Regions from separate parts of the Pseudarthrobacter niigatensis genome, predicted to be linked through region 3. Evidence: predicted binding sites of a transcription regulator. Region 3 holds the regulator's gene; each other region holds the start of a gene.
The links. The regulator Rex, encoded in region 3, represses fermentation and respiration genes when NADH is low (regulators of the CRP and FNR family bind a similar motif). The targets are predictions, from matches to a motif close to CTTGTGAANNNNTTCACAAG.
Positions count from the first base shown of each region.

Region 1: a site for Rex is predicted at 669-688, ahead of araB (ribulokinase). Genes of this name have one in related genera too.
Region 2: a site for Rex is predicted at 1,476-1,495, ahead of J2T23_RS12585 (queuosine precursor transporter). Genes of this name have one in related genera too.
Region 4: a site for Rex is predicted at 1,508-1,527, ahead of J2T23_RS00090 (glyceraldehyde-3-phosphate dehydrogenase). Genes of this name have one in related genera too.

Region 1 is NZ_JAUSTB010000009.1:19,169-21,367, forward strand. It holds gene chvE (multiple monosaccharide ABC transporter substrate-binding protein) at 1-562, opposite strand, end outside; gene araB (ribulokinase) at 831-2,199, shown strand, end outside.
Region 2 is NZ_JAUSTB010000007.1:157,882-160,080, reverse strand. It holds gene J2T23_RS12590 (hypothetical protein) at 1-426, shown strand, start outside; gene J2T23_RS12585 (queuosine precursor transporter) at 549-1,310, opposite strand; gene J2T23_RS12580 (TetR/AcrR family transcriptional regulator) at 1,506-2,162, shown strand; gene J2T23_RS12575 (TIGR01777 family oxidoreductase) at 2,184-2,199, shown strand, end outside.
Region 3 is NZ_JAUSTB010000005.1:258,964-261,162, forward strand. It holds gene J2T23_RS10110 (ABC transporter permease family protein) at 1-510, shown strand, start outside; gene J2T23_RS10115 (redox-sensing transcriptional repressor Rex) at 580-1,284, opposite strand; gene J2T23_RS10120 (glutaredoxin family protein) at 1,295-1,549, opposite strand; gene J2T23_RS10125 (HAD family hydrolase) at 1,628-2,199, shown strand, end outside.
Region 4 is NZ_JAUSTB010000001.1:13,446-15,644, reverse strand. It holds gene J2T23_RS00090 (glyceraldehyde-3-phosphate dehydrogenase) at 1-1,292, opposite strand, end outside; gene J2T23_RS00085 (TspO/MBR family protein) at 1,564-2,097, opposite strand; RNA gene rnpB (RNase P RNA component class A) at 2,142-2,199, opposite strand, start outside.

The DNA of each region.
Region 1 (2,199 bases), on a different contig from region 3:
CGTCGGGGCTGCCGGCGAAGAGCTCAATGTTGAACGGGCCCTTGCCGTCGACCTTCTTGCCGCTGGCATCAACGAGGCCGAGGCCGGTCAACAGCGAAGTGGCCTGCTGGACGCCAACAGTGTAGTTGTCGAACGTGGTGTAGTAGTCGACGTTCGGCGTGCCGTTGATGAGGCGGTCGTATGCGATCACTTTGACGTTCTGCTCCTTGGCCTTGGCCAGGACGTCGGTCAGGGTGGTGCCGTCAATGGCGGCAATGATCAGGGCCTTGGCGCCCTTGGTCAGCATGTTCTCGATCTGCGAGACCTGGGTGGGGATGTCGTCATTAGCGAACTGGAGGTCTGTCTTGTAGCCGAGGTCCTTCAGGGACTTTTCCACGTTGGCGCCGTCGGCGATCCACCGTTCGGAAGTCTGCGTCGGCATCGAGATGCCTACCAGTGAATCGCTGGGCTTCGCGGCACCGCTGGATTCGCTGGCCCCGCCGCGGGAGCCACAACCGGTGGCGCCCACCGTCAGGGCGACGACGAGGGCCACCGCGCCCATCAGTTTCTTGATTCTCACCATTTTCTCCTTCCGCGGCAGCACTGCCACGAAGCGTTGGTGGACCAGGCAGCACCAGTGCTCCCTGGTCCTGGCCACATTGTTGATGTGTCGGTTCAATATAGACTGATTTGTGAACGCTAACAAGAGTGTCCAGCCGGAATCCCCGAAAACTTTCCAGCTCATTGACTTCCGGTTTGTTAGCGTTCACACTAGCTGCAGCACGTAGCTCCACCCTGACCCCTACAAACCCGGTAATGAGGCCTATGCCTCCCGGACGGAGGCAACCCCCATGCCAGATGCGCTGACCACGTCCAGCTCCGAGCCCAGCCATGACCCCTGCGTCATCGGCGTGGATTACGGAACCCTTTCAGGCCGCGCCGTGGTGGTGCGCGTCCGCGACGGCGCGGAACTGGGCAGCGCCGTCCATGAGTATGCCCACGCGGTGGTCACCGGCGTCCTGCCCCGGGATACAGCGGGCGACGACGGCGCCCGGCTTCCCGGGGAGTGGGCACTTCAGGTGCCCAACGACTACCGGGACGTCCTGCGTACCGCCGTCCCCGCCGCCGTGGCCGACGCCGGGATCGACCCGGCCGCCGTCGTCGGTATTGCCACCGACTTCACCGCCTGCACCATGGTGCCGGTCACGGCCGACGGCACACCCCTGAACGAACTTGCCGCATTCGCGAACCGCCCGCACGCCTACGTAAAGCTCTGGCGCCACCACGCCGCGCAGGGCCAGGCCGACCGGATCAACCGGCTCGCCGCCGAACGCGGCGAAGACTGGCTTCCCCGCTACGGAGGACTGATCTCCTCCGAATGGGAGTTCGCCAAGGGACTGCAGCTGCTGGAGGAGGATCCGGAGGCCTACGCCGCCATGGATCACTGGGTGGAGGCGGCGGACTGGATCGTCTGGCAACTCTGCGGCCGGTATGTCCGCAACGCATGCACCGCCGGTTATAAGGGCATCTACCAGGACGGCCGGTATCCGTCCGAAGAGTTCCTGGCCGCCCTCAACCCTGACTTCAAGGATTTTGTCAGCTCCAAGCTGGAGCACACCATCGGCCGGCTGGGTGATGCCGCCGGCACCCTGACGGCGGAGGCCGCCGCCTGGACCGGGCTGCCGGAGGGCATCGCGGTGGCCGTGGGAAACGTTGACGCCCACGTCACCGCCCCGGCCGCGAAGGCCGTGGAGCCCGGCCAACTGGTGGCGATCATGGGCACCTCCACCTGCCACGTCATGAACGGCAGCGAACTGCGGGAAGTGCCGGGCATGTGCGGCGCCGTGGACGGTGGAATCGTTCCGGGCCTGTGGGGCTACGAGGCAGGACAGTCAGGGGTGGGGGACATCTTTGGCTGGTTCACCAGGCACGGCGTCCCGCCCGAATACCACCAGGCCGCCAAGGACGCCGGGCTGGGGATCCACGAGTACCTGACCGAACTGGCTTCCCGCCAGGCCATCGGGGAGCACGGCCTGATCGCGCTCGACTGGCATTCGGGAAACCGCTCGGTCCTGGTGGATCACGAGCTATCCGGCATGGTGGTTGGCCAAACCCTGGCCACCAGGCCCGAGGACACCTACCGCGCCCTTCTGGAAGCCACGGCCTTTGGAACCCGCACCATCGTGGACGCCTTCCGCGACGCCGGAGTCCCGGTCAAGG
Region 2 (2,199 bases), on a different contig from region 3:
CGGCTAGGTGCGGACAAGGCCCTCATGGAGAGAATGGCTGACGGCCTGCAGGGACGCCGCGGAATCCGGACCCTCCGGCTGGCGCTCGCCCACGCAGATCCGCGGTCGGAGTCCGCCGGCGAGACACTCACGCGCGAACTCCTGCTGCGGCTGAAACTTCCCCTGCCGGAGCCCCAGGTTGCGGTGGCGACGCGTGCCGGGCGGTATCGGCTGGATTTCGCCTGGAAGGAAAAGAAGGTTGCCCTCGAATTCGACGGGAAAACGAAGTACTTCGACTACAAGCCAACGGCCGAGGTGCTGTTTCAGGAACGGCAGCGGGAGAACGCCCTCACCGAGGACGGCTGGACCTTTGTGCGCGTGAAATGGGCCGACCTCTTCCGCGAACACGAGTTTAAGGCCCGTGTCCTTGCGGCGCTCCGGCCCTAGCCACCCGGCCGGAGCGCGAAATCGCCGTAAGGGTGCCGGGTCGCCGGTAATTTCCGGCGATCCGGCAGCTTTCCGGCGATCCCACGCGATCAGCAGTTGCAACGTACGACGCCGGGCGGCAGCTATGCGGCGTTTGTCACCCCTTCCGCGGCGTGGCCGGCGGCGCCGTAACTGGGCTCGCGACGCTTGACCCAGTTGATGGCCAGCGAGGTTACGGGGACGAAGAGGAACTCCACCACGGTCTTGTAGACGAAACCCACCAGCACGTAGTTCACGAAGCTGCCGGGGTCGGCGATGCCGATGACGGGTGCGGCGATGCTGCAGAAGATCAGCGTGTCCACAAACTCCCCGGCGCCCGAGGATCCCATGAGCCGCGCCCATAGGGACCTCTCCCCGGTGCGGGCCTTCATCCGGACCAGGATCCAGGAATTGATGGTCTGCCCTGCGAGGAATGCCAGCAGGGAGGCCAGGACGATTTGTGGCACGGGGCCAAGCGCCCCTTCCAGGGCGGACTGCTTGGCGGCACCGTACTCGTCGTCGAACCCGGGCAGCGCAATGACAACCCAGTAGCAGAGGGAAGCGAAGACGGACAGCGCGAATGTGGTGAAAATGGCTTTGCGGGCCACCTTGAAGCCGTAGACCTCACTGATCACGTCGCCGAGGATGTAAGCCAGCGGGAAGAGGAAGAAGCCGCCGTCGGTGACGATGGGGCCGAATGCCACCCCCTTGGACGCTCCAATGTTGGACAGGATCAGCACCACTGCCATGGCTGCCAGCATGATCCCGAAGTAGGGCGATCCGATGTCCGCGAATCTGGCGGCGGGACCTGCGGCAGTGGGTTGGACGGTTTGGGGCACGGCACTGTGGCCGGGGGCGGAGGTCATTGAGGGATCCGTTCAGGAGTGGTTGGCCGGCCTGCCGTACGGGGCGGCCGGTTGTATTAGCACTCGTGCCATTCTCGCACCGTGCCCTGCGGCAAAGCTCCCCAGGAGAAGGGCTGGTTAGCACGGAAACAGTTTTTGAACATGTTCAACTACTGTGGCACACTGTTTTTGAACATGTTCAAGAATGGGGGTGCCGTGGCAGCGAAGAGCGAACAGACCAGGCAGCTGGTGGCGGACACGGCGCTGCGAATGTTCCGAGATATCGGGTTCGAGAAGACCACCATGCGCGCCATCGCCGCCGGGGCAGGCGTCTCCGTCGGCAACGCCTATTACTACTTCGCGTCCAAGGATGACCTGGTCCACGAGCTGTACATCCAGGTGCAGGCAGAGCATGCGGCGCGGGCCTCGCAAGCGTTGGACGGGACCGCTTCCCTGGCTGAGCGCCTGAAGGCCACGCTGCATGCCGGCCTTGACGTCATGGCCCCGTACCACCGGTTCGGCGCGGACTTCGTTGCCACCGCAATCCGGCCAACATCACCGGTGAACCCCTTCTCAGCAGGGTCCACGCCTGCGCGCGAGGCATCCCTGGACATCTTCAGGCGCACCGTGGACGGGGCCAGGCCTGCCGTACCGAAGAAGCTGCGGACCGACCTGCCGGAGCTGCTGTGGCTTTGCTACATGGGCATCACGCTCTTCTGGGTCTATGACACCTCGGAGGGCCAGCGGCGGACCAGGAGGCTGGTGGACGGTGCGGCCCCACTCATTGCCCGCGGTCTCGCACTGGCCCGCATCCCGGGAGTCAGCAAGGTGCTGGACGACGTCCTGGACCTGAGCCGCAGCATCCGCGATTAGGGAAGAAACATTGGGGGAAACATGGACTGCACAAAGA
Region 3 (2,199 bases):
TACGGCCAATACCCCTCGGAGCAGCCCCAGCCGGCGGGAAGCAACGGCATCCCGCAACTGGTGAACATCTCGTTCTGGCTGCTGATCGCGTCCGCGGTGATCTTTGTCGTTTCCGTGCTCGCCGGCCTCACCCAGCTCGATGACCCACAGTTCCGTCAGGCTTTTGAGCAGCAGGTGAAAGCCAGCGGAGCGGCCGTTACGTATGACGACATCAAGAGCGTCATCGCCGGCACGCTGGTGGTCTTCGCGATCATCGGCGTCGCGCTCTACCTGCTGGTGGCATTCTTTGTCCGCAAGGGCAAAAACTGGGCACGCATCCTCGGAACCGTGTTTGCAGCGCTCTCCGTTTTGGGCCTGTTCGGGGTCCCCACCTTCGGAACGCTCGGGACGGTCCTGGGCATCGCCGCCATTGTCCTGCTCTACCTCCCGGCCGCTGCCCCGTACTTCCGGAAACAGCAGCCGTTCGCCAACCCCTATTCCGGCGGCTTCGGCAACCCTTACGGGCGGTAACGCCTACGGCAGAACGCAGCGGTGGCCCGGGATGTCCAGCATCCCGGGCCACCGCTTTTAAACCTGGGCTCAGGCCGGCTGTCCCGGCGCCTGCGCCCGTTGGGCGTGATAGGCCAGGATCTGGAGCTCGGTGGCCATGTCCACTTTGCGGAGGTTCACTCCTTCAGGGACCTGCAGCATGACGGGAGCGAAGCTGAGCACGCTGTGCACACCGGCCGCCACCACCCGGTCGCAGATGCCCTGGGCCACCGCGGCGGGAAGTGCCAGCACCACCATGTTGGCCCCGGTGCGGTGGAGGACGGTCTCGAGGTCTGCCACGTCGCTGACCCGCAGCCATCCCACCTCGTTGCCCACCACCATCTGGTCCGCGTCGAAAATGGCCACCACGTCGAAGCCCCGCGATTCGAAGCCGCCGTAGCGCGCCAGTGCTTTGCCCAGGTTTCCGGCTCCGACGATGGCCACTTTCCAGTCATGGGTCAGCCCCAGGGCCGCAGCGATGTGGCGGCTCAGGTACTGCACCTCATAGCCCACTCCCCTGGTCCCGTAGGACCCCACATGGGACAGGTCCTTGCGCAGCGTGGAGGAACTGACGCCGGAGGCTTCCGCGAGCGATTCCGACGAAACACGCTCAACCCCCTCGGCCAGCAGCGTATTCAGGGCACGCAGGTATAGCGTCAACCGGGCCACGGCGGCGGGAGGAATCTGCTTGGCCGGTGAGCCCGCGGCATCCGGCACGTCCGGCACAGGCTGGGGGGTTGAATCCAAGGACGTCATTCGCATCCCCCTACTTGGCCATGGCGCGCCGCAGGACGCGTTCCAGCCGGGCTTCGTCGATTTTCCAAAAGTCGCGCTGCACCCCGTCCACCAGGACCACGGGAATCTCTTCTGCGTAGCGCTCGCGCAGTTCGGGCTGGTTGTCCACCAGCTCTTCGCGCCATTCAAGGCCCAACGCGGAAGTGACCCGGCCGACGGCGTCGCGCGCCTCTTCGCAGAGGTGGCACTCAGCTTTGGTGACCAGGACGACGCGGGGGGTAGCCATGGCTTAACGGTATCGCCGTTCGCGCCGTGCAGTTGACGCCGACCGCGCCGGCCATGTGGATTGACTAGACTCAAGTCCATGCCCGAGGAGAAATACGTTGCCGTCGTTACACGGCCGGTTGCTGCCCCGCAGCCCGGTGAGGCGGCGTTTTTCGACGTGGACAATACCTTGATGCGCGGTGCCAGCCTCTTCCATGTGGCCCGCAAGATGCACCAGCGGGGGGCGTTTACGCTCACTGAGGCTGCCGGGTTCGCGTGGAAGCAGTTCAAGTTCGTGGCGCGCGGGGAAAACATCGACGACGTCCATGCGGTCCGCGATTCGGCCCTGACACTCGCTGCCGGCATCACGGTTGACGACATCAAGGCGCTGGGCGAAGAGGTCTACGACGAGATGATCGCGTCGCGGATCTGGCCAGGTGCCAAGGCGTTGGCTGAACAGCACCTCCGGGTGGGCCGCCGCGTCTGGCTCGTAACGGCCACGCCCATCGAAGTGGCCACGGTGATCTCCACCCGGCTGGGGCTGACGGGGGCCTTGGGCACGGTGGGGGAAGTGTCGGACGGTATGTACACCGGACGCCTGGTGGGAGACATCCTCCACGGTTCGGCCAAGGCGGTAGCCGTGCAGGCCATCGCGGACCAGGAGGACCTGGA
Region 4 (2,199 bases), on a different contig from region 3:
CGGCGGGAGCCCACGAAGTCGGTGGAGACGACCTCGGGTGAATCGATGTAGTCGATCTGCTTGCGCAGGTCCGAGTGCAGCGACATTTCGCGGAGGTAGTTGTTGACCTCGTCCTTGGTGGTGCCGTTCTCAAGGGTGAGGTTCAGGATGGCCAGCGAAACGTCCGGGGTGGGGACGCGGATGGAGCTGCCGGTGAGCTTGCCCAGGAGTTCGGGCAGGGCCTTGGCCACGGCCTTGGCGGCACCGGTTTCGGTGATCACCATGTTCAGCGCTGCCGAACGGCCGCGGCGGTCGCCCTTGTGGAAGTTGTCGATCAGGTTCTGGTCGTTGGTGAAGGAGTGGACGGTTTCGACGTGGCCGTGCACCACGCCGAACTTGTCGTTGATGGCCTTCAGGACCGGGGTGATGGCATTGGTGGTGCAGGATGCCGCGGATACGATCTTGTCCGAGTCCGTGATGTCGCTGTGGTTGATGCCGTGGACGATGTTCTTCAGTTCACCCTTGCCCGGTGCGGTCAGCAGGACGCGGGCCACGCCCTTGCTTTGCAGGTGCTGGGACAGGCCCTCGGCGTCGCGCCAGCGGCCGGTGTTGTCCACTACCAGGGCGTTGCTGATCCCGTAGGCGGTGTAGTCGATCGTGGCGGGGTCGTTCGAGTAGATGACCTGGATCTGGACGCCGTTGGCCGTGATGGTGTTGGCGGCTTCATCCACGCGGATGGTGCCTTCGAAGGAGCCGTGGACGGAGTCGCGGCGCAGCAGGCTGGCGCGCTTGGAGAGGTCGTTGTCGGAGCCGCGCCGCACCACGATGGCGCGCAGGCGCAGGCCGTGGCCACCGCCTGCCTTTTCGATGAGGAGGCGTGCAAGGAGACGGCCGATCCGGCCAAAGCCGTAGAGGACGACGTCGGTGCTGGTGCGGTCATCGCCGCCCCGCTTGCCCACAATCTCGGCGAGTTCTGCGCGGAGGAATTCCTCAAGGGTGGCGCCGTTGCCCTCTTCCTTGAATTTTTGGTTCAGCCGGGCGATGTCGATCGCGGCGGCACCGAGCTCGAGTCCGGCCAGCGTGTTCAGCAGGGGCGCCGTGTCCTCCAGGAGCAGTTCGTCCTTGCTCATCCGGCGCGCAAAGCGGTGCGCCTTGAGGATGTTCATGGTGGACTTGTTGATCAGGCTCCGGCCGTGGATGCTGGTCACCACGTTGTTTTCGCGGTACAGCCTGCCGATCACGGGGATCATGGCCTCGGCGAGGGCCTCCCGGCCCATCCACGTATCAAGACAAGAATCAGACGTCTGGCTCACAGAAATACCTTCCTCGGTTCAGCCGTGTACGTCTTCGTACACGGATGTAGGCCACCTGATGATGTCCAGGGGCACCGGCACCTGCAGGGATGGCCCCCAGGCACCTGGATCGCGTGCAAAGAAAAACCGCCGGTTGCGGACGCAATTTTCGGCGGTAGAACTCCTGCGTCCGGGATCCATTCTAATTTGGCGCGGTCCAGGGAACACGCCCGCGCTGCGTGAAATCACTCACATGGCGGGACGGCGCCGGAAGGATACCGTGACGGGCGCCTCAGTTGTGGATGGCGGAGTACAGGTTCAGGCTGGCGCAGTAAACCAGCCACGAGAAGTACGGCAGCACCAGGCAGCCGGCGGTGGCGTCCACCGGGCCGAACCTCAGGATCAGGAACGCGAGGGTTGCGGCCAGGGCACAGATGACTGCAAAGGCCGCCCACAGGGCCACGGCTCCGAGCGCTGGGTACAGGGCGAAGAAGGTCACGGGCCAGGCGGCGTTGAGCAGCAACTGGGCTACGTACCAGGAGCGGGTGCCGCCGGCAAGGCGGCCTTTGCGCCAGACCAGCCACGCCGCGGTGGCCACGCCCGCATACAGCAGCATCCACGTGCCTCGGAACATCCACGACGGCGGCATCCACGGCGCTTTCACGGAGCCTGCGTACCAGCCGCCGGAGTTGAGGATGATCGGGACCGAGGAGAGCAGCCAGGCCAGCGCCGAAAGGGCCAGGAATCCGGCGAGCGCCAGGCCTTGTGAACGGATGCCGGGAACGCCCGCTGCGGGTGCGGTACGGGTTTCAGGAATTGCGGGCACGGTTCAGGATCCCCGACGCATCGCGCGTGGTCAAACGCGGTTTATGGATGGGACAGCCGATACGCCGGGTTCTGTTCTCCCCTGCCGTTGCCGGCGAGGGAG